Regions from separate parts of the Cytobacillus sp. FSL W7-1323 genome, predicted to be linked through region 1. Evidence: a T-box and tRNA genes for the amino acid it is inferred to sense, from the RefSeq annotation. Region 1 holds a T-box; the other regions hold tRNA genes.

The links. The T-box of region 1 lies ahead of trpS (tryptophan--tRNA ligase). A T-box ahead of a tRNA ligase gene usually reads a tRNA of that ligase, here a tRNA-Trp.
Region 2: it encodes a tRNA-Trp, which carries the amino acid that the T-box ahead of trpS (tryptophan--tRNA ligase) is inferred to sense. The anticodon was not compared.
Region 3: it encodes a tRNA-Trp, which carries the amino acid that the T-box ahead of trpS (tryptophan--tRNA ligase) is inferred to sense. The anticodon was not compared.

The regions. Positions count from the first base shown of each region.
Region 1 covers NZ_CP151998.1:1,600,743-1,610,865, reverse strand. Annotated here, with positions in the region: gene MKX67_RS08310 (ATP-binding cassette domain-containing protein) at 1-207, opposite strand, end outside; gene MKX67_RS08305 (ABC transporter ATP-binding protein) at 211-1,278, opposite strand; gene MKX67_RS08300 (ABC transporter permease) at 1,290-2,204, opposite strand; gene MKX67_RS08295 (ABC transporter permease) at 2,211-3,143, opposite strand; gene MKX67_RS08290 (peptide ABC transporter substrate-binding protein) at 3,309-4,943, opposite strand; T-box leader at 5,458-5,656, shown strand; gene trpS (tryptophan--tRNA ligase) at 5,718-6,710, shown strand; gene MKX67_RS08280 (YjbA family protein) at 6,752-7,498, opposite strand; gene opp4C (oligopeptide ABC transporter permease) at 7,854-8,762, opposite strand; gene opp4B (oligopeptide ABC transporter permease) at 8,775-9,740, opposite strand; gene opp4A (oligopeptide ABC transporter substrate-binding protein) at 9,781-10,123, opposite strand, start outside.
Region 2 covers NZ_CP151998.1:1,391,332-1,401,454, reverse strand. Annotated here, with positions in the region: gene MKX67_RS07305 (iron-hydroxamate ABC transporter substrate-binding protein) at 1-809, opposite strand, end outside; gene MKX67_RS07300 (ABC transporter ATP-binding protein) at 873-1,688, opposite strand; tRNA gene MKX67_RS07295 (tRNA-Gly) at 2,027-2,097, opposite strand; tRNA gene MKX67_RS07290 (tRNA-Leu) at 2,101-2,183, opposite strand; tRNA gene MKX67_RS07285 (tRNA-Leu) at 2,205-2,293, opposite strand; tRNA gene MKX67_RS07280 (tRNA-Cys) at 2,325-2,398, opposite strand; tRNA gene MKX67_RS07275 (tRNA-Gly) at 2,418-2,492, opposite strand; tRNA gene MKX67_RS07270 (tRNA-Gln) at 2,498-2,572, opposite strand; tRNA gene MKX67_RS07265 (tRNA-His) at 2,619-2,694, opposite strand; tRNA gene MKX67_RS07260 (tRNA-Trp) at 2,701-2,774, opposite strand; tRNA gene MKX67_RS07255 (tRNA-Tyr) at 2,778-2,861, opposite strand; tRNA gene MKX67_RS07250 (tRNA-Thr) at 2,873-2,945, opposite strand; tRNA gene MKX67_RS07245 (tRNA-Phe) at 2,949-3,024, opposite strand; tRNA gene MKX67_RS07240 (tRNA-Asp) at 3,079-3,155, opposite strand; tRNA gene MKX67_RS07235 (tRNA-Met) at 3,159-3,232, opposite strand; tRNA gene MKX67_RS07230 (tRNA-Val) at 3,243-3,318, opposite strand; tRNA gene MKX67_RS07225 (tRNA-Glu) at 3,323-3,397, opposite strand; tRNA gene MKX67_RS07220 (tRNA-Ser) at 3,413-3,506, opposite strand; tRNA gene MKX67_RS07215 (tRNA-Asn) at 3,509-3,583, opposite strand; rRNA gene rrf (5S ribosomal RNA) at 3,603-3,720, opposite strand; rRNA gene MKX67_RS07205 (23S ribosomal RNA) at 3,950-6,882, opposite strand; rRNA gene MKX67_RS07200 (16S ribosomal RNA) at 7,270-8,818, opposite strand; gene MKX67_RS07195 (nucleotidyltransferase-like protein) at 9,100-9,960, opposite strand; gene MKX67_RS07190 (YgzB family protein) at 10,105-10,123, shown strand, end outside.
Region 3 covers NZ_CP151998.1:3,830,614-3,840,736, reverse strand. Annotated here, with positions in the region: gene MKX67_RS19590 (amino acid ABC transporter ATP-binding protein) at 1-325, shown strand, start outside; rRNA gene MKX67_RS19585 (16S ribosomal RNA) at 649-2,197, shown strand; rRNA gene MKX67_RS19580 (23S ribosomal RNA) at 2,525-5,457, shown strand; rRNA gene rrf (5S ribosomal RNA) at 5,691-5,807, shown strand; tRNA gene MKX67_RS19570 (tRNA-Glu) at 5,838-5,912, shown strand; tRNA gene MKX67_RS19565 (tRNA-Val) at 5,917-5,992, shown strand; tRNA gene MKX67_RS19560 (tRNA-Thr) at 6,008-6,083, shown strand; tRNA gene MKX67_RS19555 (tRNA-Lys) at 6,098-6,173, shown strand; tRNA gene MKX67_RS19550 (tRNA-Leu) at 6,183-6,264, shown strand; tRNA gene MKX67_RS19545 (tRNA-Gly) at 6,288-6,362, shown strand; tRNA gene MKX67_RS19540 (tRNA-Arg) at 6,366-6,439, shown strand; tRNA gene MKX67_RS19535 (tRNA-Pro) at 6,448-6,524, shown strand; tRNA gene MKX67_RS19530 (tRNA-Ala) at 6,538-6,613, shown strand; tRNA gene MKX67_RS19525 (tRNA-Met) at 6,640-6,713, shown strand; tRNA gene MKX67_RS19520 (tRNA-Ser) at 6,730-6,822, shown strand; tRNA gene MKX67_RS19515 (tRNA-Met) at 6,837-6,910, shown strand; tRNA gene MKX67_RS19510 (tRNA-Asp) at 6,914-6,990, shown strand; tRNA gene MKX67_RS19505 (tRNA-Phe) at 7,010-7,085, shown strand; tRNA gene MKX67_RS19500 (tRNA-Tyr) at 7,099-7,182, shown strand; tRNA gene MKX67_RS19495 (tRNA-Trp) at 7,186-7,259, shown strand; tRNA gene MKX67_RS19490 (tRNA-His) at 7,266-7,341, shown strand; tRNA gene MKX67_RS19485 (tRNA-Gln) at 7,358-7,429, shown strand; tRNA gene MKX67_RS19480 (tRNA-Cys) at 7,434-7,504, shown strand; tRNA gene MKX67_RS19475 (tRNA-Leu) at 7,509-7,590, shown strand; tRNA gene MKX67_RS19470 (tRNA-Gly) at 7,608-7,678, shown strand; tRNA gene MKX67_RS19465 (tRNA-Ile) at 7,686-7,762, shown strand; tRNA gene MKX67_RS19460 (tRNA-Asn) at 7,773-7,847, shown strand; tRNA gene MKX67_RS19455 (tRNA-Arg) at 7,863-7,936, shown strand; gene MKX67_RS19450 (FixH family protein) at 8,240-8,995, shown strand; gene MKX67_RS19445 (DUF4931 domain-containing protein) at 9,192-9,956, shown strand; gene rodA (rod shape-determining protein RodA) at 10,089-10,123, shown strand, end outside.

The DNA of each region.
Region 1 (10,123 bases):
AAATAAAACTTGTCCATCAGTGGCATTATACAAGCGTATAATTGTTCTACCGGTCGTTGATTTCCCACAACCTGACTCACCAACTAGACCAAGGGTTTCACCTTTGTAAATATCAAAAGTAATGCCATCAACCGCTTTAACCATATTCGATTTACCAACATTAAAATGTTGTTTTAGATTTTTTATTTCAACTAATTTCTCTGCCATAACTTAAATACCCTCCTTCACAATTACTGGTTTATCAAAATTGGAGGACATTTGACGTTGACGCAACTTCACCGCTGCAGGTGGTTCAACATGAGGTGCATCAGGGTGTAACAACCAAGTTTTCGCAAAATGTGTTTCAGAAATTTGAAACATTGGTGGTTCTTCCTCGTAATCAATGGCTAATGCATATTTGTTCCTTGCAGCAAATGCATCACCAATTGGCGGATTTGTTAAGTCTGGTGGCGTACCAGGAATGGCAGCTAATTCATCTTTTGTATCATTATCAACACTTGGCATAGAAGCAAGTAGTCCCCAAGTATAAGGGTGCTTCGGATCATAAAAGATTTCATCTACTGTGCCTATTTCAACGATTTGACCAGCATACATAACAGCTACACGATCTGCCACATTGGCAACAACGCCTAGATCATGAGTGATAAAGATAATAGATGTGTCCATTTTCGCTTGTAACTCTTTCATTAACTCTAAAATTTGAGCTTGAATAGTTACATCAAGAGCGGTTGTAGGTTCATCAGCAATCAGTAATTTAGGGTTTGTAGCCAAGGCTATAGCTATCATTGCACGCTGTCTCATACCACCTGAGAATTCATGCGGATATTGATTTACTCGTTTATCAGGCATCGGAATACCAACTAGTTCTAATAACTTTATTGCACGTTTTTTAGCATCTGCTTTAGATAATCCTTGGTGCTTAATCAAACCTTCCATGATTTGATTACCAACTTTCATTGTTGGGTTTAATGAAGTCATTGGATCCTGGAAAATCATACTTATATCTTTACCGCGTATGTTTTCCATTTCTTTTTCTGATTTAGGTACAATATCATCACCATAGAAAAGAATTTCTCCACCAGTAATTTGTCCTGGAGGCATTGGAATTAGTTTCATTAGTGTTTGTGAAGTAACACTTTTACCTGAACCTGATTCACCAACAATAGCTAATGTCTCACCTTTATGAAGGTCAAAGCTAACACCACGAACAGCTTGTACCGTCCCTCCATAAGTTTGGAATGAGACTTTTAGATCTTTTACTTCGAGAATTTTTTCCATGTTCTCACTCCTTATTTACGGCTTCTTGGGTCGAGTGCGTCACGTAGACCATCACCGACTACATTGAATGCAAAAATGGTTAAACAAATAAAGATCGCAGGGAAGAATAATCGCCATGGGTAATATCTTAACGCTGGTAAACCATCATTGGCCATTGTACCCCAACTCGCTAGAGGCGGTGTTAAACCTAATCCTAGGAATCCAAGATAAGCTTCTGTAAAGATCGCAGAAGGAATTGTTAATGTCATTGTAACTAAAATTGGACCCATTGAGTTTGGAATTAAATGTTTACCCATAATTCTTGTTGTATTTGCACCTAAAGTTTTAGAAGCAAGAACAAATTCTTGATTCTTCAAGCTAAGTACTTGCCCTCGAACAATCCGGGACATATTAATCCATCCGGTTATTGTCATAGCAATAATCATCGTACTTAAACTTTGGCCAAGCACAACCATTAACAAGATAACTAATAACAAGTAAGGAATGCCTGATAAAACATCGGCACCACGCATCATTATTTCATCGGTTCTACCACCTTTGTATCCGGCGATTCCGCCCCAGGCAACACCAATAAATAAATCGATTAACGCAGCTGCAACACCGATAAAGATCGAAATTCTAGCACCTTCCCACGTACGAGCAAACATATCTCGTCCAAGATCATCGGTACCGAACCAATGCTCAGCAGAAGGTGGCTGATTTTTATTTGTTAAATCATTTGACTTATAGTCATATTCTGTCATATATGGTCCAAAGATTGCCATGAAGATGAGAATAATAAGTAGGACTATACCAAACATAGCAAGCTTATTTTTTCGGAATCTAATGAAGACATCTTTCCAAAATGAAAGACTTGGCTTCGAAATCTTTTCGGCATCATCTAATTGTGTGCCGACAACTTTGAATTTATCATTCGCACTTTGCATGATTTATTATTCTCCTTTCTTCCCAGCTAGTTTAATCCTTGGGTCGATGATTCCATACGCAATATCCACTAGGAGAATAGCTAATAGTAAAAGAATACTATAAAACACTGTCACACCCATTATTACTGTATAATCACGATTTGTAATACTTGTTACGAAGTGGAAACCTAACCCTGGAATACCGAAAATCTTCTCGATAACAAAGCTACCTGTTAAAACACCAGCAGTTAATGGTCCTAAATAAGTAACTACCGGAAGAAGAGCATTTCTCATTGCGTGCTTAACTGTAATTACTCCACCGCTCAAGCCTTTTGCTTTAGCAGTTTTAATATAATCATTTGCTAATACCTCAATCATACTAGATCGTGTGAGTCTTGCGATATAAGCCATCGGTCCTGCTGCAAGTGCAAGAGCTGGCAAAATGGTATGCATAAATGATTCCCAACGAGCTACCGGGAATATTTGCAATTTTATTGCTAAGAAATATTGTAAAAATGTTGCCATAATGAATGATGGCACGGATATTCCTAAAACAGCAACAGCCATTGTTGAATAATCTTGCCATTTATTTTGCCTTAAAGCAGCGATTACACCAAATAAAACACCTAAGGCAACGGCAATTAGTATTGCTTGAAAGCCTAATACAAAAGATACAGGGAATCCTTCTGTGATCAAATCATTAACTGTTTGACTTTTGTATTTAAAAGATGGGCCAAAATCCCACGTTACTACATTGATTAGATAATCAAAATATTGTTGATACCATGGCTGATCTAAGCCATAATGTGCTTGTAAATTCGCTTCAATTTCTGGTGGTAGTTTCTTTTCTGAAGCAAACGGGTTTCCAGGTGCAATGCGCATAAGGAAAAATGTTGCCGTTACAATTAGCCATAATGAAATTATCATATATAACAGACGTTTTCCTATATATTTCGTCATTGTCCAACACCTCCAATTGATTTTACTGAGGTCAGTATGTCTACAACTGCAAAGCTCATAATAGATAATATAATACATTTTTACCATTAGAAGGATAATACCTATTACAAGAACGAAGGTATATAGGAAGTTTCATCCCATATACCTTACATTTAAAAGATCAAATTATTCAAAGTGAGCCCACTTAAATTGAACATCGCCTAATCCAGATACAAAAACATCATTTAGGTTATCATCTTTAACCCAGTTATTTGTATAGAAATAAATTGGTGCAACCGGCATTGCTTCCATAAAGATTGCCTCTGCATCCTTTAATAATTGTTGACGCTTTTCAGCATCTGTTTCAGTTTGTGATTGTTCAAGTAATTTTTGGAATTCAGGATCTTCCCAACCAGTGTTGTTATTTCCACCGTCAGCATCTTTGTACATTTCCAAGAAGTTCATAGCGTCATTGAAGTCACCTAACCAACCCATACGAGCAATTTGGAAGTCTCCACTATTTACACTATCAAGGAAAACATTCCACTCAGCATTATCTAGAGTTACATTAATTCCAAGATTTTCACTCCACATATCTTGAATGGCTTGAGCAATCTTTTGATGTGCTTCAGATGTGTTATAAGAAAGCTTGATTTCTGGTAATTCTGATGCATCGCTTAATCCTAATTCTTCAAGACCTTTATTTAAGAATTCTTTAGCAGTTTCAACATCATTATCAGGGAAGTACCCTTCTTCATTTTCTGGGAACATCGTAGGTGGAACGATTGCCATAGCTGGAAGTTGTTCCCCTTGTGTAATGTTATTAATAATTGAATCACGATTAATTGCGTGAGTTAAAGCTTTTCTAATATTTTCATTATCTAATGGTTCAATAGTAGTATTGAATTTGTAGTTATAAACACCGGCAATTGCTTGTGTTTCTAATCTACCATCATCTTTAAGTGCTTGCATTGCATCTGTTGGAAGAGCTCCTGTCGGAGAACCTGCCCAATCCAATTCACCATTATCAAACATAGATAATTCAGTATTTGGATCATTAATCATATACATTTCAATTTTATCTAATTTTACAGTGTCTTTATCCCAATAAGTGTCGCTCTTTTCAAGAGTGATTTGGTCACTATGAGACCATTCAGCTAAGTGGAAAGGTCCGTTTGTCGTATAATTTTCACCAGCATCTGTTGCCCAGTCTGGATTTTCTTTTGCGATTTTACTATTTACTGGTAAATAAGTATAGAAAGCTGTTAGTTCAAGAAAGTAAGGTGTTGGGTTTGCTAGTGTAACTTCTAAAGTTTTTTCATCTACAGCTTTAACGCCAACATCATCTAAGCTACCTTCTCCTGTGTTAGCAGCTTCTGCACCTTCAACATAATATAGTTGATACGCATATGTTGATTGATTAGCTGGGTCTAATGCCCATTTCCATGCATATTCGAAATCTTCTGCAGTTACAGGATCTCCATTTGACCATTGTGCATCTTCACGGATATTAAATGTGTATGTTTTTTGGTCTTCTGAGATTTCCCAATCTTCTGCCATAGCGGCTGCTGGTTTATCGTCTTGACCAATTCGAGTTAATCCTTCTAATACGTTACGAAGAACAGTACCAGAAGTAGAATCTTCAGCCAAACCTGGATTTAATGAAGGTGGTTCAGTATTAATATTTACTTTTAATTCTTGAGGTACATCACTACCTCCATCGCCACCATCTGCATTGTCATCGCCTCCGCCAGCGCAAGCTGCTAGAACCATGCTAGCTAAAAGTAGCATACTTAAAAAGATTGACCATCTTTTTTTCACGGTGAAACCCCCTATTTTTAATTCAAACGATTCTTCACAGAAATAACAGTTGTTCACATAGAGTAGATTGATGAAAAAATCAAACAATTTTTATTATAAAAAAAGAGTTGATTCCTTTATGCATACTAAGGAAAGTAAGTTTATTTTGATAGAACAAATTCCCTCTATTCAGATAATTCAGCTTGAATATTAAAATTTGTATCTATTAGACTACGATAAACTCACCTTTTCATCATTCCATCTACCTGTAACCGAACAAAATGTAATATGTTTGTAAAGATGTCGTTTGGTAGGTTTTATTATAGTTTCTTTAAAAGTTTATTTCAAGCCCGTTTTAAATAATCTAAATTATCTATATTTTTTCAAAAAAATGTCGAAACATGTATTATTATTGTCATGTAAGGGTTTTCATAAGTTTTTATTGGTATATAACAAATAAAAATTTTTTTTGCTGTTATAACGCTCACTTGATTTACTTCTACATATATTATATTATGATTACAAATAAATAATACAAATTGCTGTGAGAAAAGAGTAGTACATTTAAGATGGTTTTAAGAGAGCTTATGGTAGGTGAGAATAAGCAACCTATTAAATCGAATGGACTTTTTGAGCATGAATATATCGATTCACGTTAGACTAACGTTATCTGTCTTTAAGAGATTCACATATGTGAATAATTAGGGTGGCACCGCGGACCATTCGTCCCTAGGTTTTTTAGGGATGAGTGGTCTTTTTATATGTTCATTTCTCATAGCAAATAGGAGGATTATGATGAAAAAAACACTCTTTTCTGGTATTCAACCCAGTGGAACAATAACAATTGGTAACTATATCGGGGCATTAAGACAGTTTGTTGAGCTGCAAAATGAATATGATTGCTACTTTTGTATCGTCGATCAACATGCTATCACTGTTCCACAGGATCGCTTACAACTAAGAAACAATATCCGTAGCCTAGCAGCACTTTATGTTGCGGTAGGCTTAGATCCAAATAAGGCAACTCTATTCGTTCAATCCGAAGTACCTGCACATGCACAAGCCGCATGGATGTTACAATGTATTTCTTATATCGGTGAGTTAGAAAGAATGACGCAGTTTAAAGATAAATCTGCTGGTAAAGAAGCTGTCTCAGCAGGCTTATTAACCTACCCACCACTAATGGCTGGAGATATCCTATTATATGGTACAGATATTGTCCCGGTTGGAGAAGATCAGAAACAGCATTTAGAATTAACAAGAGACTTAGCAGAAAGATTCAACAAAAAATACAATGACATCTTTACGATTCCAGAAGTAAGCATTCCAAAAGTGGGCGCACGAATCATGTCACTTCAAGATCCAACGAAAAAAATGAGTAAATCTGACCCTAATAAAAAAGGATTTATCTCTATTTTGGATGAACCGAAACAAATTGAAAAGAAAATTAAAAGCGCAGTAACAGATTCTGATGGCATCGTTGCTTTTGACAAAGAGAATAAACCTGGCGTTTCAAATTTATTAACGATTTACTCGATATTCTCAGGCGAATCAATTGAAAATATTGTGAATAAATATGAAGGAAAAGGGTACGGTGATTTCAAAGGGGATTTAGCAACTGTAATTATTAGCCACTTAAAACCTATTCAAGATAAATATCATCATCTCATGGAATCAGCAGAATTAGATGAGATATTAGATGCAGGAGCAGAAACTGCCAATAAAGTTGCAGGTAAAATGGTTAAAAAGATGGAAAACGCTATGGGATTAGGAAGAAAAAGGAAATAAAAAAAGGGACGTTCAAATTAAATTGAGCGTCCCTTTTTGATTTAATTTACCTTTGAACCATTCTCCATTTCCCATAACTTCTCAAAAAAAGGTTGACCTTTAATGATATTCTCACAAAATCTTTCATGTTTCTTAGACCAACCTATCTTACTGTCTTCATATAAATTCATCCATGCATCATGGAAACCCATTGATTGAATACTTTTATACTCTTCAGGCATCCATTCTGTAAACCAATAGCGAATTTCCGCTTCATTTTCTGAACTATGAAGTTGATCTAGTGCCATAAACATTAATTGTTTGAGCTGCCTTTCCTTCCTTGTCAGGCCTTTCATTAATTCTGGATCTGGAGAGAGAATGTGGAAACTTTTTAGACTCGGCTTTTGTTCAAAAGTATATTCCATTTCATCGTGATTAGAAATCATTTCATATGTAAGTTGTTCTTGTCTTGGTATCAATCTACTCTTTCGAATTGGAATATGATACCCTATTGTATCAACGGCCATAATGCTTGTCCCATCAGTAATGACAAAACAATAATCCAATTGCACTCTTTCATGATTTTTTCTTAAATACGCTTTTTGATACACGTCATTCAATAGCTGTTGTGGTAATTCAGATAAATCATTTTCAATATAATGAAATAGTGCTGGTGTGATCCTTAGTAATGGTACTTGATCCAATAATTCAACTGCATCATCTTTTCGCCATTCATGAAATTGACAAACATTGTAACCATTCTCTTCCCCTTCAAACCAGTTCACCCAAACATCATGAAGATATAACATTTCCTAACCCCCACTCGCATGATTATTTGTCAATAAGTATGGGCAAACAACTCTGTTTTTATTCCTTTCTTTTACAATCTAATCCATTATTATTCTTTTTTTACCTTTGATTAGAAAGCAATTTGTACTTTATATTGAAATATACTTGCTATATACAGCGTATTTAATATGGAAGTAAATGTTATAATATTCATTTATTATTCACTAAAATAAATATTAATATAATTTAGAATAAATAGTAAATAATTAAATCCCCACTCATTACAAAGCATATAACCGTTTTCTCCCCAAAAAAAAGAATGCAATTACCTTAAAAGGTCAATTGCATTCTTTTTCAGACTTACCTGCTAGGCCTTTACCTTCTAGATTTAGGGTTAAGAGCGTCTTTTAAGCCTTCTCCGATGAAATTTATTGCTAGTATGGTGATTGTAATAGCTGCAGCGGGCGGTACCCACATCCACGTTTTATTTCTTAATACGTCAGAATCACGGGCTTCAAATAACATATTACCCCAACTAGGTATATTTGCTGGAACACCAGAACCTAAAAAGCTTAAACCTGCTTCAGCAACAATTGTTACTGCTAACATTAATGTAGCCTGGACAATAATTGTTGAGGCTATATTCGGTAATATATGTTTAATAATAATCTTTATCGGCCTCGTACCAATTGATTTTGCTGCTAAAACATACTCATTCTCTTTTTCCGAAAGAAAACGGCTTCGGACAATTCTGGCAACTCCTCCCCAGCTAAGGAAACTGATGACCAAGATCAATGTCCATACTCCTGATACTTTCCCTACTAATATCGTATTTAATACAATAACAAATATTAAAAATGGAAAATTCAAAACAAAATCTGTAATACGCATGAATATTTGATCAATCTTTCCACCATTATATCCAGCAATAGCTCCGACAATTGTACCAATAGATATAATTAGTACCATACAAGACAAGCCAATTAACAACGATGTCCTAGCTCCATAAACCATTCTGGTGAATACATCCCTACCATTTGTATCTGTGCCAAACCAGTGCTCTGCTGAAGGTTCCAGGTTCATTGACATAAAATTAATTCTAGAGATATCTTGTGTGGTGAATATTGGTCCAAAAATAGCGAGCAAGACAAACGCAGTAAATATAATTAAACTCGTCATTGCTATCTTGTTTTTGAGAAATTTATTGCGGGCAATTTTCCATGGAGATAGTTGTTTTTGGTTTGATTTTACTATTACTTGATTTGTATTTAAAGAAGCTTTCACCATAATTGCCCCCTATCCTAACCTAATCCTAGGATCAACTATACCGTAGAGTAAATCCGCAATTAAGTTACCTATTAATGTTAAAAATGAAAGCAGCATGGTAATTGTCATCAACACCGCATAATCTCTTCTATTAACAGACTCAAGGAACAATAGACCGATTCCTGGATAAGTAAAAATTGTTTCAGTAATAACCGCTCCACCTATTAATGTAGCTATATCAAACCCTAAAAATGTAATTAATGGAATCATTGAGTTTCTTAAAATATGTTTATTATAAATGGATGATTCACTCGTTCCCTTTGCTCTTGCTGTTCGGACATAATCTTTTCTACTGTTCTCAATAACATCATTTCTCAAAAATTGCGTATAAGATGCTGTTCCCATTAAACCTAGAATCAATGCAGGTAATAGCACATGATGCATTCGACTCACATAGTATTCCCATGTGCCTGGCTGTAACCCTACCTCTACTGAACCGGCAAAAGGAAACCAACCTAATTGAAAAGAGAAAAAATAAATCGCTATAATTCCAGCAACGAAAGATGGAATCGCTAAACCTACATAGTTGTATCCTGCTATAAGATTGTCTCCTAAGGTGTATGGCTTTCTACCAGCATACATCCCCATAGCAAAGGCAAAGATATATGTAATTATCAGTGCAATAATTGCGAGAAAAATCGTATTTGGCATTCGGTCAATGATTAAATCGTATACAGGCATTTTATGCGCTGTTGAGTTACCAAAATCTCCTTGAACGAAATTAGTAATCCATCTCCAGTATTGAATATGTATAGGGTCATTATAGCCCAACTTTTCTCTCATATCTTCAATATATTCGGGATTCGTATTTGATGGATCAATTTCCCCCCCAAAAGGGTCCCCTGGCATAAACTTCGCCAGGGAGAAAACCACAACAGAGGTAAGGAATAGTAACGGTATCATACCTAATATTCTTCGAAGTGAATATTGCAGCATGTTCCATTTCCCCTTATCATTTAAAAGTTCGCTTGTCTAATTATTCAGTTACATACCACTCATGTGTATTTGTTTCGTTGTAACCTACAGCATTAATATGAACTCCTTGAAGGCGCTTATTAATACCATATAAATCTAGATTTTCCCATAATGGAATACCAGGAAGCTCTTCATTGATAAGTTTTTGCCATTCAACATAAACCTCTTTACGATATTCTTTGTCGAACGCTTTCTCGCTTAAACCTTCATCTAGCAACCTTTGATTATCTTCATTTACCCAACGTCCATAGTTCCACTCTGCATTATTCGCCCATAGGCCAGATGGATCCGGATCAGAGCCAGTACTCCATGAACCAAAAAATGCTTCTAACGCTTCATCATCT
Region 2 (10,123 bases), 210 kb from region 1:
ACTGCTGGGATGCCTTTCCAAACATCTGTTTCAGTAAAGGAATTATCGGCTCCTTGTCCATCTCCTAGGAAAATATAATCTCCAGCATATTTTGGTATGACTTCTGAAGATATAGCTAAGTACCCTGGTCCAAATACTTCTTCTTCTACCGCTTTAGGTGCTTTTAAACCAAGTGCTTGATAAATGATTTCTGTTCCGCGTCCCCAGTTCTCACCATACACATACATGTCTTTACCAAATGTCTCAAATACCATAATAGTCGCATCATCACCAATTGCCTCTTTTACTTTCTCACCTTCAGCAGCTGTCTTTTCTTTCCACTCTTCCACCCATGCTTGTGCTTCCTGCTCTTTTCCTAACACCTTACCTATTTCAAGGTGTTGATCTAAATAGCCATATTTTTCATAAGTTAATGTGACGGTTGGCGCGATTTCTTTGTATTTATCTAAATTTTCGTCAGTTGAATATGCAATAATTAAATCTGGTTCTAATTCTAATAATTTCTCTACATTATCTGCTGTAATGACTTCAGAATCTTTCAGTTTATCACCATAAAATTTGTTCGCTTTAGACCACTCATCTATTGCTACTGGCGTAATCCCTAATGATAGAACATTACCAGTGTAAGCCATAGATGCTACTCTTTCAGGATTAGCTGGTAACTCCATTTCTCCATTTTCTGATTTATATGTAAATGTTTCTTTTTCCGTTTCCTTACTGCCTTCACCTGACGATTCATTCCCACCATTTCCGCAAGCTGTTAAAACTAATAATAGAATAAAAAATAAAAATACCAATTGCTTTTTCAAGTTCTCCATCCACCTTTAAAATAATAATCATTCTCAATTATAGTCAAAAAAAGAAGCAAATCATTAAACGACTTGCTCTTGAACTACCATCCTACTATCAATTAAATCATAAGTTAAGCAGATTGGTTTTTGTGTACGTGGATCAATACCAATTTCTGCATCAATATTAAATACTTCTCTTAAAATCTGCTTATTCATAACTTCCTTCGCAGCACCATTTTTAATAATTTTTCCTGCTCTCATAGCAATTAAATAATCAGCAAACCTTGCTGCATGGTTTAAATCATGAATAACCATAACAATTGTTCTATTTTCTAATTGATTAAGCTCTTTTAACAGTTCTAATACTTCCAATTGATGACACATATCTAAATATGTAGTCGGCTCATCTAATAAGATTATATCAGTCTCTTGAGCCAAAGCCATCGCGATCCATACTCTTTGCCGCTGTCCACCAGACAATGCATCTACTTCTCTATCTTTAAATTCTGCAATTCCTGTTACTTGGAGTGCCCAATCTATCACCTGGCGATCTTTTGCTGTTAATCTCCCCATACCCTTTTGATATGGAAATCTTCCATAAGATACTAGCTCTGAAACCGTTAAGCCTTCAGGAGCATCAGGAGATTGAGGAAGAATGGCCATTTTTTGTGCAATCGCTTTTGTCGATTCCTTACTGATTTGCTTACCATCAAGATATACAGACCCAGCTTTGGCTTGGATAATTCTTGCAATCGTCTTTAAGACAGTCGATTTACCACAACCATTCGGCCCAATAATAGCCGTAATCTCACCGTCTGGTATCATCATGTTTAAGTTCTTCACAATCTCTCTATCACCGTATGCAATTCTTAAGTCTTCAGTAAATAATCTAGACAAGGTCATTCACTCCATCCGAACATTTTAGATCATCATCATGTCATTGATAATGATTATCAACTTCAAAGAAAATTTTATCTAATAAAAGCTATCCTGTCAACCATCAATACGAAAAGTTTTCATTTCCAACATATTTCTTGTTAACCAACCTGTATTCTGCATATATTTTTTAAGGAGAATGCATTTCTCGTTACTGAAGCCTTTCATCCATTCTCTTCACTCATTATGCACTTCGTTAAGGTTAGTAAAAAACAACAAAACTAATCACTTCAACTAAAAAAAACTGTAGACAATCTGCTAATAAATAGAGATTGTCTACAGTCCTTAACTTCCATATAAGCGGGTGAAGGGAATCGAACCCTCATCATCAGCTTGGAAGGCTGAGGTTTTACCACTAAACTACACCCGCAAATACCGGTGGTCGGGGTCGAACCGACACTCCGTGATGGAACACGATTTTGAGTCGTGCGCGTCTGCCAATTCCGCCACACCGGCAAATATTCTTTTATTTAATTATGGTGCCGAGGACCGGAATCGAACCGGTACGGTAGTCACCTACCGCAGGATTTTAAGTCCTGTGCGTCTGCCAGTTCCGCCACCCCGGCATGAGGTGTATAAAAATGAGTGAATATGTATTGGAGGCGGCAACCGGATTTGAACCGGTGGTGAAGGTTTTGCAGACCTCTGCCTTACCACTTGGCTATGCCGCCATCAATATAAATAACTACTTGGAGCGGAAGACGGGATTCGAACCCGCGACCCTCACCTTGGCAAGGTGATGTTCTACCACTGAACTACTTCCGCAGATCTGGCTGGGCTAGCAGGGTTCGAACCTGCGAATGACGGAATCAAAATCCGTTGCCTTACCACTTGGCTATAGCCCATTTGTATATTCTATGCATGAAAGCAAAAAATGTGAATTTAAAATAATGGGGCGGCTGATGGGAATCGAACCCACGAATGTCGGAACCACAATCCGATGCGTTAACCACTTCGCCACAACCGCCATAATTGGCAGGGGTAGTAGGAATCGAACCCACATCAAAGGTTTTGGAGACCTTCGTTTTACCATTAAACTATACCCCTAGATGGTGGAGGGGGGCAGATTCGAACTGCCGAACCCGAAGGAGCGGATTTACAGTCCGCCGCGTTTAGCCACTTCGCTACCCCTCCATAAAAAACAATGCCGGCCAGAGGACTTGAACCCCCAACCTACTGATTACAAGTCAGTTGCTCTACCAATTGAGCTAGGCCGGCAAATGGTGGCTCAGGACGGAATCGAACCGCCGACACAAGGATTTTCAGTCCTTTGCTCTACCGACTGAGCTACTGAGCCAAAACTTATACGTTTTACAATATGTTTTAAATTAATTTGTGTGAATTTATGTAGTGGCGGTCCGGACGGGACTCGAACCCGCGACCTCCTGCGTGACAGGCAGGCATTCTAACCAACTGAACTACCGGACCAAATTGCGGGGGCAGGATTTGAACCTGCGACCTTCGGGTTATGAGCCCGACGAGCTACCGGACTGCTCCACCCCGCGATAATATGAATGGTGGAGGATGACGGGATCGAACCGCCGACCCTCTGCTTGTAAGGCAGATGCTCTCCCAGCTGAGCTAATCCTCCAAAATGGTGACCCCTACGGGATTCGAACCCGTGTTACCGCCGTGAAAGGGCGGTGTCTTAACCGCTTGACCAAGGGGCCAATTTATATGTTTAATGGCGGAGAGCAAGGGATTTGAACCCTTGAGACGGCTATAAACCGCCTACACGATTTCCAATCGTGCTCCTTCGGCCAGCTCGGACAGCTCTCCATTGGCTCCGCAGGTAGGATTCGAACCTACGACCGTTCGGTTAACAGCCGAATGCTCTACCACTGAGCTACTGCGGAATAATTTAATAGTATGTATGCCCGGCAACTTCCTACTCTCACAAGGGGACAGCCCCTAACTACCATCGGCGCTTTAGAAGCTTAACTTCCGTGTTCGGTATGGGAACGGGTGTGACCTTCTCGCTATCGCCACCGGACTTTTTAAAGACATATATTATTATAACGTCTTTAATAAAATTTTCAAGAGAAATTTTAAATCATTCTCTGAAAACTAGGTAATGTTGAAGAAGATTGTTTTGAGTAATCGCCTGAATGCGTGCTGACGCGACTACTTACGTAGTGCTGTCTAGCTGCGGCGGCTTGAAGCCGCCCGCATTTCGTATTGTCCAGCTACAGCGCCTAGGTAGGCGCTTTCGCTTTTCGTTTTTGGTTAAGTCCTCGATCGATTAGTATTAGTCAGCTGCATGTGTCCCCACACTTCCACCTCTAACCTATCAACCTGATCATCTTTCAGGGATCTTACTAGCTTGCGCTATGGGAAATCTCATCTCGAGGGGGGCTTCATGCTTAGATGCTTTCAGCACTTATCCCTTCCGCACATAGCTACCCAGCGATGCCTTTGGCAAGACAACTGGTACACCAGCGGTGCGTCCATCCCGGTCCTCTCGTACTAAGGACAGCTCCTCTCAAATTTCCTGCGCCCACGACGGATAGGGACCGAACTGTCTCACGACGTTCTGAACCCAGCTCGCGTACCGCTTTAATGGGCGAACAGCCCAACCCTTGGGACCGACTACAGCCCCAGGATGCGATGAGCCGACATCGAGGTGCCAAACCTCCCCGTCGATGTGGACTCTTGGGGGAGATAAGCCTGTTATCCCCGGGGTAGCTTTTATCCGTTGAGCGATGGCCCTTCCATGCGGAACCACCGGATCACTAAGCCCGACTTTCGTCCCTGCTCGACTTGTAGGTCTCGCAGTCAAGCTCCCTTGTGCCTTTACACTCTACGAATGATTTCCAACCATTCTGAGGGAACCTTTGGGCGCCTCCGTTACTCTTTAGGAGGCGACCGCCCCAGTCAAACTGCCCACCTGACACTGTCTCCCATCCCGATAAGGGATGTGGGTTAGAATTTCAATACAGCCAGGGTAGTATCCCACCGACGCCTCCACCGAAGCTAGCGCTCCGGCTTCTAAGGCTCCTACCTATCCTGTACAAGCTGTACCAAAATTCAATATCAGGCTACAGTAAAGCTCCACGGGGTCTTTCCGTCCTGTCGCGGGTAACCTGCATCTTCACAGGTACTATAATTTCACCGAGTCTCTCGTTGAGACAGTGCCCAGATCGTTACGCCTTTCGTGCGGGTCGGAACTTACCCGACAAGGAATTTCGCTACCTTAGGACCGTTATAGTTACGGCCGCCGTTTACTGGGGCTTCGATTCAAAGCTTCGCGTGAGCTAACCTCTCCTCTTAACCTTCCAGCACCGGGCAGGCGTCAGCCCCTATACTTCGCCTTGCGGCTTCGCAGAGACCTGTGTTTTTGCTAAACAGTCGCCTGGGCCTATTCACTGCGGCTCATCAAGGCTTTAACACCCTAATGAGCACCCCTTCTCCCGAAGTTACGGGGTCATTTTGCCGAGTTCCTTAACGAGAGTTCTCTCGCTCACCTTAGGATTCTCTCCTCGCCTACCTGTGTCGGTTTGCGGTACGGGCACCTTATTCCTCGCTAGAGGCTTTTCTTGGCAGTGTGGAATCAAGAACTTCGGTACTAAATTTCCCTCGCTATCACAGCTCAAGGTATGTGACCATGGGATTTGCCTCATGGTCCCTCTAACTGCTTAGACGCACATCCAATAGTGCGCTTACCCTATCCTCCTGCGTCCCCCCATCACTCAAACAGAATACGGTGGTACAGGAATATCAACCTGTTGTCCATCGCCTACGCTTTTCAGCCTCGGCTTAGGTCCCGACTAACCCTGAGCGGACGAGCCTTCCTCAGGAAACCTTAGGCATTCGGTGGATGGGATTCTCACCCATCTTTCGCTACTCATACCGGCATTCTCACTTCTAAGCGCTCCACCAGTCCTTACGGTCTAGCTTCAACGCCCTTAGAACGCTCTCCTACCACTGAACATCAACGATGTTCAATCCACAGCTTCGGTGATACGTTTAGCCCCGGTACATTTTCGGCGCGGAGTCACTCGACCAGTGAGCTATTACGCACTCTTTAAATGGTGGCTGCTTCTAAGCCAACATCCTGGTTGTCTAAGCAACTCCACATCCTTTTCCACTTAACGTATACTTTGGGACCTTAGCTGGTGGTCTGGGCTGTTTCCCTCTTGACTACGGATCTTATCACTCGCAGTCTGACTCCCATGGATAAATCTTTGGCATTCGGAGTTTGTCTGAATTCGGTAACCCGATGAGGGCCCCTAGTCCAAACAGTGCTCTACCTCCAAGATTCTTACGCATGAGGCTAGCCCTAAAGCTATTTCGGAGAGAACCAGCTATCTCCAAGTTCGATTGGAATTTCTCCGCTACCCACACCTCATCCCCGCACTTTTCAACGTACGTGGGTTCGGGCCTCCATCCAGTGTTACCTGGACTTCACCCTGGACATGGGTAGATCACCTGGTTTCGGGTCTACGACCACATACTCATTCGCCCTATTCAGACTCGCTTTCGCTACGGCTCCGTCTGTCCAACTTAACCTCGCATGTAATCGTAACTCGCCGGTTCATTCTACAAAAGGCACGCTATCACCCATTAACGGGCTCTAACTACTTGTAGGCACACGGTTTCAGGATCTCTTTCACTCCCCTTCCGGGGTGCTTTTCACCTTTCCCTCACGGTACTGGTTCACTATCGGTCACTAGGGAGTATTTAGCCTTGGGAGATGGTCCTCCCTGCTTCCGACGGGATTTCTCGTGTCCCGCCGTACTCAGGATCCACTCTGGAGGGAACGAAGTTTCAACTACAGGGCTTTTACCTCCTATGGCGGGCCTTTCCAGACCTCTTCGTCTATCTCGTTCCTTTGTAACTCCGTATAGAATGTCCTACAACCCCAAGAGGCAAGCCTCTTGGTTTGGGCTAATCCCGTTTCGCTCGCCGCTACTCAGGGAATCGCGTTTGCTTTCTCTTCCTCCGGGTACTTAGATGTTTCAGTTCCCCGGGTCTGCCTTCCATACCCTATGTATTCAGGTATGGATCCTATCCCATAACGGATAGGGGGTTTCCCCATTCGGAAATCTCCGGATCAAAGCTTACTTACAGCTCCCCGAAGCATATCGGTGTTAGTCCCGTCCTTCATCGGCTCCTAGTGCCAAGGCATTCACCGTGCGCCCTTATTAACTTAACCATTGTTCGGCTTGCGATAAGCTACGCATTTCGGCGTCAGCTCACTCGTCAACATCCTCATGTGCACAAGACGCACACTCCGGTGTTTCCTCGCTCGCTTCCTTGAACTGCTTGCTTCTCACAACCCTCACGGTTGTGTGTTTTTAAAAAAAGTTTAGTATCTCTACTCTATTATATAGAGAGAAAATAACTAAGGTGGCGATTACTCGGTAATCTTCTTCATTACATTATCTAGTTTTCAAAGAACGATTGATGAATGGTAAGCTTTGGTATTCTCGTCAGCTTACGCTTCCTTGAATCCTTCGCTACTTTCACCTTATTTTGAGAGATTATACTCTCAAAACTGAACGAACAGTCTAACATCAAGTTAATTCCGTATATTCCTTAGAAAGGAGGTGATCCAGCCGCACCTTCCGATACGGCTACCTTGTTACGACTTCACCCCAATCATCTGTCCCACCTTAGGCGGCTGGCTCCAAAAGGTTACCCCACCGACTTCGGGTGTTACAAACTCTCGTGGTGTGACGGGCGGTGTGTACAAGGCCCGGGAACGTATTCACCGCGGCATGCTGATCCGCGATTACTAGCGATTCCGGCTTCATGTAGGCGAGTTGCAGCCTACAATCCGAACTGAGAATGGTTTTATGGGATTGGCTAAACCTCGCGGTCTTGCAGCCCTTTGTACCATCCATTGTAGCACGTGTGTAGCCCAGGTCATAAGGGGCATGATGATTTGACGTCATCCCCACCTTCCTCCGGTTTGTCACCGGCAGTCACCTTAGAGTGCCCAACTGAATGCTGGCAACTAAGATCAAGGGTTGCGCTCGTTGCGGGACTTAACCCAACATCTCACGACACGAGCTGACGACAACCATGCACCACCTGTCACTCTGTCCCCCGAAGGGGAAAGTCCTATCTCTAGGATTGTCAGAGGATGTCAAGACCTGGTAAGGTTCTTCGCGTTGCTTCGAATTAAACCACATGCTCCACCGCTTGTGCGGGCCCCCGTCAATTCCTTTGAGTTTCAACCTTGCGGTCGTACTCCCCAGGCGGAGTGCTTAATGCGTTTGCTGCAGCACTAAAGGGCGGAAACCCTCTAACACTTAGCACTCATCGTTTACGGCGTGGACTACCAGGGTATCTAATCCTGTTTGCTCCCCACGCTTTCGCGCCTCAGCGTCAGTTACAGACCAGAAAGTCGCCTTCGCCACTGGTGTTCCTCCAAATCTCTACGCATTTCACCGCTACACTTGGAATTCCACTTTCCTCTTCTGCACTCAAGTTCCCCAGTTTCCAATGACCCTCCACGGTTGAGCCGTGGGCTTTCACATCAGACTTAAGGAACCGCCTGCGCGCGCTTTACGCCCAATAATTCCGGACAACGCTTGCCACCTACGTATTACCGCGGCTGCTGGCACGTAGTTAGCCGTGGCTTTCTGGTTAGGTACCGTCAAGGTACCGGCAGTTACTCCGATACTTGTTCTTCCCTAACAACAGAGTTTTACGATCCGAAAACCTTCATCACTCACGCGGCGTTGCTCCGTCAGACTTTCGTCCATTGCGGAAGATTCCCTACTGCTGCCTCCCGTAGGAGTCTGGGCCGTGTCTCAGTCCCAGTGTGGCCGATCACCCTCTCAGGTCGGCTACGCATCGTCGCCTTGGTGAGCCGTTACCTCACCAACTAGCTAATGCGCCGCGGGCCCATCTGTAAGTGATAGCAGAACCATCTTTCAATCTAATTATATGTATAAATAGATATTATCCGGTATTAGCCCCGGTTTCCCGGAGTTATCCCAGTCTTACAGGCAGGTTGCCCACGTGTTACTCACCCGTCCGCCGCTAATCTTTGGGAGCAAGCTCCCTCAGATTCGCTCGACTTGCATGTATTAGGCACGCCGCCAGCGTTCGTCCTGAGCCAGGATCAAACTCTCCAATAAAGTGTTTGATTAGCTCATTTGCACCTATGGTGCTTTGTTGCTGATAAATCAGCTTTTTTAGAATTACGCTTGACGTTTTATGTTCGTTCAGTTTTCAAAGAACAATCTCGTTCGCTTTAGAAGCGACTTTCCAATAATAACACATCTATTATTATGGAGTCAATACTTTTTTAAATCATCCGTCGCGTTAGCTGTTTTTCATACAGTTATTAGCGACGGTTATTAATATATCATCATTTTTTTCCTGGGTCAACCACTTTTTGCTTTTTTAATATAATTTATTACAAACTGTAATATCGGTGTTTAATCCCTTTTCCTTTTGTTTCTTCACTAATCACTTTAATAAACCCTTTATCAATTAAGTATTCTAGTAGAATCACCAAATCCACTGAGTAGTGTCTCAGTTCTTTATGCTGGATGATTTCTTGAATTGTCCAAACTGATTGTTCTGCTAAAACTTCAAGTAAATGGCCAACTCCAGCCTTTGTTCGTGAATGAATTAAAAATTCACTAGCTAAAAATAATAGCTCTAACCTTTTCTCAAGCGGCTCATGACTTTGTACTAACTCTTCATAAAGTTTCATTATTTCTGGTTCCATATGGCGAATTTGATTCCACAATGTTACTTCTGGATGGAAACCATTTTCTATAATTGAAAGCCTTGCTAAATGATGCAAAGAATGAACAACATTATTATAAGCATCGAAATAATTCTGATTTTCAAACAAAGTTTTCCCATCTGTATATCTTCTTATCAGCTTAGCAAACTCTAGTCCCATTTTGAGCTTTCTGTCCTTGAAAGGGAATTCGTTTAATTTATCACGCAAGTTTCCTATATATTCATTGCGATCAAATAAAACCTTCCCACTATAAAGCCAGTCAAAAATCTTCCTATTACTCCCCATAAGTATCCATTGATCCAATTGTTGCTTCGTTATTATTTGCATTGAGGCTTTCTTATCTTCAAATGTGTAATGCTTCACAAAAATAGGCGTATCCGCATTTTCTACGATAATTAATAGTATTGCATCAAACGTATCTCTATTTGAAATTGTCTTTTCATTTCCCTCTACAATTAACACACCTAGTGTATTTAGTTGACTAGCTCTTTCTTGATAAATAGGACGGAGTATATCTTCCATCATAACGCCCCCATAATTTCGTATTAATATATATTAGTTCGACAATTCATCTAAATTTCCTTTGATAAACACCAACAAATAGTGACAATTTTTTTATTTTTTCTTACAATGATATGATATAGTTAGTGTTTAGGAGGGAACAAAATGGCAAAAAAATATTCGA
Region 3 (10,123 bases), 2.2 Mb from region 1:
TCCAGGTCAACTTTCAGGTGGACAACAACAAAGGGTGGCTATTGCAAGAGCGCTGGCGATGCAACCGAAAATCATGTTATTTGATGAACCGACTTCAGCGTTAGATCCTGAGATGGTAAAAGAGGTATTGGATGTAATGAAGACGTTGGCTGAATCAGGAATGACAATGGTAGTAGTTACACATGAAATGGGATTCGCTCGCCAAGTAGCTGACCGTATTGTTCTATTTGATTACGGTGAAATTGTGGAAGAGGGAACACCAGTAGAATTATTTGATAACCCACAACATGAAAGGACGAAAGCGTTCTTATCGCAAATACTATAATAAAAAGGAGTCAGCATAACATGAAAGTGCTGACTCCTTTTTATTTATGTAATAGATTAATTTTTTTAAAAAAGTTATTGACGAATAATAATAACAGGTGATATTATATTAAAGTAGTCGTTACTGACGCAGTAACTTACATAAGATTTTATAAAAAAGTTATTGACATCAAACACACTGGGTGATATATTAAGAAGGTCGCTTCTGAAGCGAACGAGATTGTTCTTTGAAAACTGAACGAACATAAAACGTCAAGCGTAATTTTAAAAAGCTGATTTATCAGCAACAAAGCACCATAGGTGCAAATGAGCTAATCAAACACTTTATTGGAGAGTTTGATCCTGGCTCAGGACGAACGCTGGCGGCGTGCCTAATACATGCAAGTCGAGCGAATCTGAGGGAGCTTGCTCCCAAAGATTAGCGGCGGACGGGTGAGTAACACGTGGGCAACCTGCCTGTAAGACTGGGATAACTCCGGGAAACCGGGGCTAATACCGGATAATATCTATTTATACATATAATTAGATTGAAAGATGGTTCTGCTATCACTTACAGATGGGCCCGCGGCGCATTAGCTAGTTGGTGAGGTAACGGCTCACCAAGGCGACGATGCGTAGCCGACCTGAGAGGGTGATCGGCCACACTGGGACTGAGACACGGCCCAGACTCCTACGGGAGGCAGCAGTAGGGAATCTTCCGCAATGGACGAAAGTCTGACGGAGCAACGCCGCGTGAGTGATGAAGGTTTTCGGATCGTAAAACTCTGTTGTTAGGGAAGAACAAGTATCGGAGTAACTGCCGGTACCTTGACGGTACCTAACCAGAAAGCCACGGCTAACTACGTGCCAGCAGCCGCGGTAATACGTAGGTGGCAAGCGTTGTCCGGAATTATTGGGCGTAAAGCGCGCGCAGGCGGTTCCTTAAGTCTGATGTGAAAGCCCACGGCTCAACCGTGGAGGGTCATTGGAAACTGGGGAACTTGAGTGCAGAAGAGGAAAGTGGAATTCCAAGTGTAGCGGTGAAATGCGTAGAGATTTGGAGGAACACCAGTGGCGAAGGCGACTTTCTGGTCTGTAACTGACGCTGAGGCGCGAAAGCGTGGGGAGCAAACAGGATTAGATACCCTGGTAGTCCACGCCGTAAACGATGAGTGCTAAGTGTTAGAGGGTTTCCGCCCTTTAGTGCTGCAGCAAACGCATTAAGCACTCCGCCTGGGGAGTACGACCGCAAGGTTGAAACTCAAAGGAATTGACGGGGGCCCGCACAAGCGGTGGAGCATGTGGTTTAATTCGAAGCAACGCGAAGAACCTTACCAGGTCTTGACATCCTCTGACAATCCTAGAGATAGGACTTTCCCCTTCGGGGGACAGAGTGACAGGTGGTGCATGGTTGTCGTCAGCTCGTGTCGTGAGATGTTGGGTTAAGTCCCGCAACGAGCGCAACCCTTGATCTTAGTTGCCAGCATTTAGTTGGGCACTCTAAGGTGACTGCCGGTGACAAACCGGAGGAAGGTGGGGATGACGTCAAATCATCATGCCCCTTATGACCTGGGCTACACACGTGCTACAATGGATGGTACAAAGGGCTGCAAGACCGCGAGGTTTAGCCAATCCCATAAAACCATTCTCAGTTCGGATTGTAGGCTGCAACTCGCCTACATGAAGCCGGAATCGCTAGTAATCGCGGATCAGCATGCCGCGGTGAATACGTTCCCGGGCCTTGTACACACCGCCCGTCACACCACGAGAGTTTGTAACACCCGAAGTCGGTGGGGTAACCTTTTGGAGCCAGCCGCCTAAGGTGGGACAGATGATTGGGGTGAAGTCGTAACAAGGTAGCCGTATCGGAAGGTGCGGCTGGATCACCTCCTTTCTAAGGAATATACGGAATTAACTTGATGTTAGACTGTTCGTTCAGTTTTGAGAGTATAATCTCTCAATTCAATCGTTCTTTGAAAACTAGATAATGTAATGAAGAAGATTACCGAGTAATCGCCACCTTAGTTATTTTTACTCTCTATATATTATAGATTGATTTAAAATACTAAACTTTTTTTAATAAACACAACCGAGAGGGTTGTGAGAAGCAAGCAGTTCAAGGAAGCGAGCGAGGAAACACCGGAGTGTGCGTCTTGTGCACATGAGGATGTTGACGAGTGAGCTGACGCCGAAATGCGTAGCTTATCGCAAGCCGAACAATGGTTAAGTTAATAAGGGCGCACGGTGAATGCCTTGGCACTAGGAGCCGATGAAGGACGGGACTAACACCGATATGCTTCGGGGAGCTGTAAGTAAGCTTTGATCCGGAGATTTCCGAATGGGGAAACCCCCTATCCGTTATGGGATAGGATCCATACCTGAATACATAGGGTATGGAAGGCAGACCCGGGGAACTGAAACATCTAAGTACCCGGAGGAAGAGAAAGCAAACGCGATTCCCTGAGTAGCGGCGAGCGAAACGGGATTAGCCCAAACCAAGAGGCTTGCCTCTTGGGGTTGTAGGACATTCTATACGGAGTTACAAAGGAACGAGATAGACGAAGAGGTCTGGAAAGGCCCGCCATAGGAGGTAAAAGCCCTGTAGTTGAAACTTCGTTCCCTCCAGAGTGGATCCTGAGTACGGCGGGACACGAGAAATCCCGTCGGAAGCAGGGAGGACCATCTCCCAAGGCTAAATACTCCCTAGTGACCGATAGTGAACCAGTACCGTGAGGGAAAGGTGAAAAGCACCCCGGAAGGGGAGTGAAAGAGATCCTGAAACCGTGTGCCTACAAGTAGTTAGAGCCCGTTAATGGGTGATAGCGTGCCTTTTGTAGAATGAACCGGCGAGTTACGATTACATGCGAGGTTAAGTTGGACAGACGGAGCCGTAGCGAAAGCGAGTCTGAATAGGGCGAATGAGTATGTGGTCGTAGACCCGAAACCAGGTGATCTACCCATGTCCAGGGTGAAGTCCAGGTAACACTGGATGGAGGCCCGAACCCACGTACGTTGAAAAGTGCGGGGATGAGGTGTGGGTAGCGGAGAAATTCCAATCGAACTTGGAGATAGCTGGTTCTCTCCGAAATAGCTTTAGGGCTAGCCTCATGCGTAAGAATCTTGGAGGTAGAGCACTGTTTGGACTAGGGGCCCTCATCGGGTTACCGAATTCAGACAAACTCCGAATGCCAAAGATTTATCCATGGGAGTCAGACTGCGAGTGATAAGATCCGTAGTCAAGAGGGAAACAGCCCAGACCACCAGCTAAGGTCCCAAAGTATACGTTAAGTGGAAAAGGATGTGGAGTTGCTTAGACAACCAGGATGTTGGCTTAGAAGCAGCCACCATTTAAAGAGTGCGTAATAGCTCACTGGTCGAGTGACTCCGCGCCGAAAATGTACCGGGGCTAAACGTATCACCGAAGCTGTGGATTGAACATCGTTGATGTTCAGTGGTAGGAGAGCGTTCTAAGGGCGTTGAAGCTAGACCGTAAGGACTGGTGGAGCGCTTAGAAGTGAGAATGCCGGTATGAGTAGCGAAAGATGGGTGAGAATCCCATCCACCGAATGCCTAAGGTTTCCTGAGGAAGGCTCGTCCGCTCAGGGTTAGTCGGGACCTAAGCCGAGGCTGAAAAGCGTAGGCGATGGACAACAGGTTGATATTCCTGTACCACCGTATTCTGTTTGAGTGATGGGGGGACGCAGGAGGATAGGGTAAGCGCACTATTGGATGTGCGTCTAAGCAGTTAGAGGGACCATGAGGCAAATCCCATGGTCACATACCTTGAGCTGTGATAGCGAGGGAAATTTAGTACCGAAGTTCTTGATTCCACACTGCCAAGAAAAGCCTCTAGCGAGGAATAAGGTGCCCGTACCGCAAACCGACACAGGTAGGCGAGGAGAGAATCCTAAGGTGAGCGAGAGAACTCTCGTTAAGGAACTCGGCAAAATGACCCCGTAACTTCGGGAGAAGGGGTGCTCATTAGGGTGTTAAAGCCTTGATGAGCCGCAGTGAATAGGCCCAGGCGACTGTTTAGCAAAAACACAGGTCTCTGCGAAGCCGCAAGGCGAAGTATAGGGGCTGACGCCTGCCCGGTGCTGGAAGGTTAAGAGGAGAGGTTAGCTCACGCGAAGCTTTGAATCGAAGCCCCAGTAAACGGCGGCCGTAACTATAACGGTCCTAAGGTAGCGAAATTCCTTGTCGGGTAAGTTCCGACCCGCACGAAAGGCGTAACGATCTGGGCACTGTCTCAACGAGAGACTCGGTGAAATTATAGTACCTGTGAAGATGCAGGTTACCCGCGACAGGACGGAAAGACCCCGTGGAGCTTTACTGTAGCCTGATATTGAATTTTGGTACAGCTTGTACAGGATAGGTAGGAGCCTTAGAAGCCGGAGCGCTAGCTTCGGTGGAGGCGTCGGTGGGATACTACCCTGGCTGTATTGAAATTCTAACCCACATCCCTTATCGGGATGGGAGACAGTGTCAGGTGGGCAGTTTGACTGGGGCGGTCGCCTCCTAAAGAGTAACGGAGGCGCCCAAAGGTTCCCTCAGAATGGTTGGAAATCATTCGTAGAGTGTAAAGGCACAAGGGAGCTTGACTGCGAGACCTACAAGTCGAGCAGGGACGAAAGTCGGGCTTAGTGATCCGGTGGTTCCGCATGGAAGGGCCATCGCTCAACGGATAAAAGCTACCCCGGGGATAACAGGCTTATCTCCCCCAAGAGTCCACATCGACGGGGAGGTTTGGCACCTCGATGTCGGCTCATCGCATCCTGGGGCTGTAGTCGGTCCCAAGGGTTGGGCTGTTCGCCCATTAAAGCGGTACGCGAGCTGGGTTCAGAACGTCGTGAGACAGTTCGGTCCCTATCCGTCGTGGGCGCAGGAAATTTGAGAGGAGCTGTCCTTAGTACGAGAGGACCGGGATGGACGCACCGCTGGTGTACCAGTTGTCTTGCCAAAGGCATCGCTGGGTAGCTATGTGCGGAAGGGATAAGTGCTGAAAGCATCTAAGCATGAAGCCCCCCTCGAGATGAGATTTCCCATAGCGCAAGCTAGTAAGATCCCTGAAAGATGATCAGGTTGATAGGTTAGAGGTGGAAGTGTGGCGACACATGTAGCTGACTAATACTAATCGATCGAGGACTTAACCAAAAACGAAAAGCGAAAGCGCCTTGCACAGGTGCGACAAGCATAAGACAGATTTGACAGGAGGTTGTTCTTTAACCTCATGACAAATTTGACTTATGACCTCGAGCACCTAGGCGCCGCAGCTGGACAGAACTACGTAAGTAGTATCCTACAGCACGCATTCAGGCGATTACTCAATAAATATCTTCTTCAACATTACCTAGTTTTGAGGGAACGATTCCCTTACAATTTCATAGTCCGGTGGCGATAGCGAGAAGGTCACACCCGTTCCCATACCGAACACGGAAGTTAAGCTTCTCAGCGCCGATGGTAGTTAGGGGCTGTCCCCTTGTGAGAGTAGGACGCTGCCGGGCAAACTACCCCAATTTTTGGGGTTATTTTTTGGCCCCTTGGTCAAGCGGTTAAGACACCGCCCTTTCACGGCGGTAACACGGGTTCGAATCCCGTAGGGGTCACCATTTTGGAGGATTAGCTCAGCTGGGAGAGCATCTGCCTTACAAGCAGAGGGTCGGCGGTTCGATCCCGTCATCCTCCACCATTTTTGTGTTTATTTGCCGGCCTAGCTCAATTGGTAGAGCAACTGACTTGTAATCAGTAGGTTGGGGGTTCAAGTCCTCTGGCCGGCACCACTCGTCCTTTGTACGAGCCATTAGCTCAGTTGGTAGAGCATCTGACTTTTAATCAGAGGGTCGAAGGTTCGAGTCCTTCATGGCTCACCATTTATATTTGCGGGTGTGGCGGAATTGGCAGACGCACCAGACTTAGGATCTGGCGCCGCAAGGCGTGGGGGTTCGACTCCCTTCACCCGCATTAGTATTTTATAATGGATATTTGCGGAAGTAGTTCAGTGGTAGAACATCACCTTGCCAAGGTGAGGGTCGCGGGTTCGAATCCCGTCTTCCGCTCCATATGCGCCCGTAGCTCAATTGGATAGAGCGTTTGACTACGGATCAAAAGGTTAGGGGTTCGACTCCTCTCGGGCGCGTTTTATTTCGGGAAGTAGCTCAGCTTGGTAGAGCACTTGGTTTGGGACCAAGGGGTCGCAGGTTCGAATCCTGTCTTCCCGACCACGAATACTTTTTAGGGGCCTTAGCTCAGCTGGGAGAGCGCCTGCTTTGCACGCAGGAGGTCAGCGGTTCGATCCCGCTAGGCTCCACCAATTTAATTTTTAACAATATATTTTATGGCGGTGTAGCTCAGCTGGCTAGAGCGTACGGTTCATACCCGTGAGGTCGGGGGTTCGATCCCCTCCGCCGCTATTGCTTTTTTATTAATGGAGGAATACCCAAGTCTGGCTGAAGGGATCGGTCTTGAAAACCGACAGGGGTGTTAAAGCCCGCGGGGGTTCGAATCCCTCTTCCTCCGCCATTAATATTTATTATCGCGGGGTGGAGCAGTCCGGTAGCTCGTCGGGCTCATAACCCGAAGGTCGCAGGTTCAAATCCTGCCCCCGCAATCTGGTCCGGTAGTTCAGTTGGTTAGAATGCCTGCCTGTCACGCAGGAGGTCGCGGGTTCGAGTCCCGTCCGGACCGCCATTTACATATTTATTATTTTGGCTCAGTAGCTCAGTCGGTAGAGCAAAGGACTGAAAATCCTTGTGTCGGCGGTTCGATTCCGTCCTGAGCCACCATTTAGTCTTTTTTGGAGGGGTAGCGAAGTGGCTAAACGCGGCGGACTGTAAATCCGCTCCTTCGGGTTCGGCAGTTCGAATCTGCCCCCCTCCACCATCTAGGGGTATAGTTTAATGGTAAAACGAAGGTCTCCAAAACCTTTGATGTGGGTTCGATTCCTACTACCCCTGCCAATTATGGCGGTTGTGGCGAAGTGGTTAACGCATCGGATTGTGGTTCCGACATTCGTGGGTTCGATTCCCATCAGCCGCCCCATTTTCAAACATTTTATTGGGCTATAGCCAAGTGGTAAGGCAACGGATTTTGATTCCGTCATTCGTAGGTTCGAACCCTACTAGCCCAGTTATGGCAGCATAGCCAAGTGGTAAGGCAGAGGTCTGCAAAACCTTTATCCCCGGTTCAAATCCGGGTGTTGCCTTTATGCCGGTGTGGCGGAATTGGCAGACGCGCACGACTCAAAATCGTGTTCCTTCGGGAGTGTCGGTTCGACCCCGACCACCGGTATGTTAAAGTTCTTAAATGCGGGTGTAGTTTAGTGGTAAAACCTCAGCCTTCCAAGCTGATGATGAGGGTTCGATTCCCTTCACCCGCTTAAATAGGGGCCTATAGCTCAGCTGGTTAGAGCGCACGCCTGATAAGCGTGAGGTCGATGGTTCGAGTCCATTTAGGCCCACCATTTATATTATTCCGCAGTAGCTCAGTGGTAGAGCATTCGGCTGTTAACCGAACGGTCGTAGGTTCGAATCCTACCTGCGGAGCCATACATATTTTAGTTTGCGCCTTTAGCTCAGCTGGATAGAGCAACAGCCTTCTAAGCTGTGGGTCAGAGGTTCGAATCCTCTAAGGCGCGTCAAAGCTCTTAAATCTTCTATAAGGTTTATGAGCTTTTTTTGTATGATTAATTTTAAATTAAGCTTCTAGGCATCTAGTTGAAAGCTTTGTAGATAAGTACAAAAAAAAAGCTTCCATGAATGGAAGCTAAAAAGGGGGATTTACACTTGTAATAGAAGTTTCTCCAAATAAATCTTTTTTTATACCTATATTTTCTTTATTTTACATATTTCTCTCATTAACAAATTATTTCACTTTTCTAACACATATTATTAGTAATATAGATGAGAAAGATTAGATGTTTAAGAAAGAGGGGCTTTTTATGAAGAAGTGGATATCAACCTTTTCTGTAATTATGATTATTTTTCTTGCTGCTTGTGGAAATGCAGAGAATGATGCAAACTCTAGTGGTGGGGAAGGATCAGTTCCTGCTGCAATCGATGCCAGTATCTCGATACCAAGTCAGATTAAAAGGAACGAAGAAGTACGCTTGGAAGTTACTGTTACTCAGGGAGACGAGTCTGTGGAAGATGCAGATGAAGTAAAATTTGAATTGTGGGAAGATGGGAAAAAGGATAATGGTGAATTAATAGAAGCAGAACACGAGAATGATGGCAAGTACGTTGCATCCTATACATTTGAAAAAGATGCTATCTATCATATTCAGTCACATGTCACCGCAAGAAGTATGCACACTATGCCTAAAGTTAAAGTGGCGGTAGGCAGTGCTGAAATAGATAACGAAGAAGAAAATCAAGGCCACAGCGCACATGAGCATGATGGAAATGTAGCGATACATATAAGTCCTACTGCTGATATTAAGACGAATGAGGAAACTCCATTTGATATTCATATTACTAAAGAAGAACAAGGACTTGAAGAGGCAAATGTGAGGTTAGAAATCGTTCAGTCAATTGATGATCATCAGGTGGCATGGGTAGATGCAGTAGAGGAAACTAGTGGGATGTATACAGCAGCACATGCATTTACTGATAATGGAACATACAAGATTGTCGTTCATGTAGAAAATGATGAAGGATTACATGAACATAGTGAATTTGAGGTCATAGTAAATTAACAGTAGAAGAAAGATATTTGCATATGCAAATATCTTTTTTATCTTATTTAATAATGTACTTTTGTTTTCATGTTACGCAAGTGAAGTTGCCTTTAATATTGATGAATTTTATACTAATCATAATCAAACTTTCACACTATAAAGAAGAAGCCCTTTATAATAGAAGTAAGTAATTGAAATCAGGAGAGAATAACAAATGACAAATACTCATTTATTTTTTAATACAAGCATTGGTAAACAGAAACCTAATAGTATAAGGAATAAAGAACAAGTGTGTCCGTTCTGTCAGAGAGAACAATTGACGAAGATTATTGCGGAGGATGGTCCAATCATTTGGTTGGAGAATAAATATCCCGTATTAGAAAATGCTCATCAAACGGTCTTAATCGAGACAGATCAGTGTGACACGGAACTTTCACAGTATGATGACAACCATTTAGTCAGATTGATTACATTTGGTTTAGACAATTGGTTAAGTATGGAGAAAAGTGATAAATATAAATCTGTGATTTTTTTCAAGAATCATGGTCCTCATTCAGGTGGAAGCATTGCTCATCCTCATATGCAAATTGTAGGTTTATATGATGTCGTATATCAAAATAAGGTGCAGGCTGACGATTTTGTAGGAGAGTTAATTGATCAACATGGTGATACTGAATTTTCTTTATCTAATAAACCACGTATTGGTTTTTATGAATTTAATGTTAAATTAGGACAGAAAAAGGATATCGCAGCGTTTGCTAAATATATTCAAATGGCAACCAAATATATTTTGAGGGATTTTCCTTTTACATGTAACAGCTATAATCTATTCTTTTACCATTTCGAGAATGAAATATTTGCAAAAATTGTCCCTCGATATGTAACAAGCCCTCTTTTTATCGGATATTTCTTGCCACAAGTACCTAATAACATCATGTGGATGGTGAAGGATATTCAAAGTAAATATGTACAATTATAATATGCATTTTTTCTTTGTTACAAAAAAGAAATATACGTAGCTGTTGTGATTTTCATCTAAAAAAAATATAATGAAGTATTGTACACAGATTATTTTTAATGAAGAGCCTTTGTTTCATAAGGAGATTGATTAATGACTTCTAAACGAACGACAACATCGAGAATTGA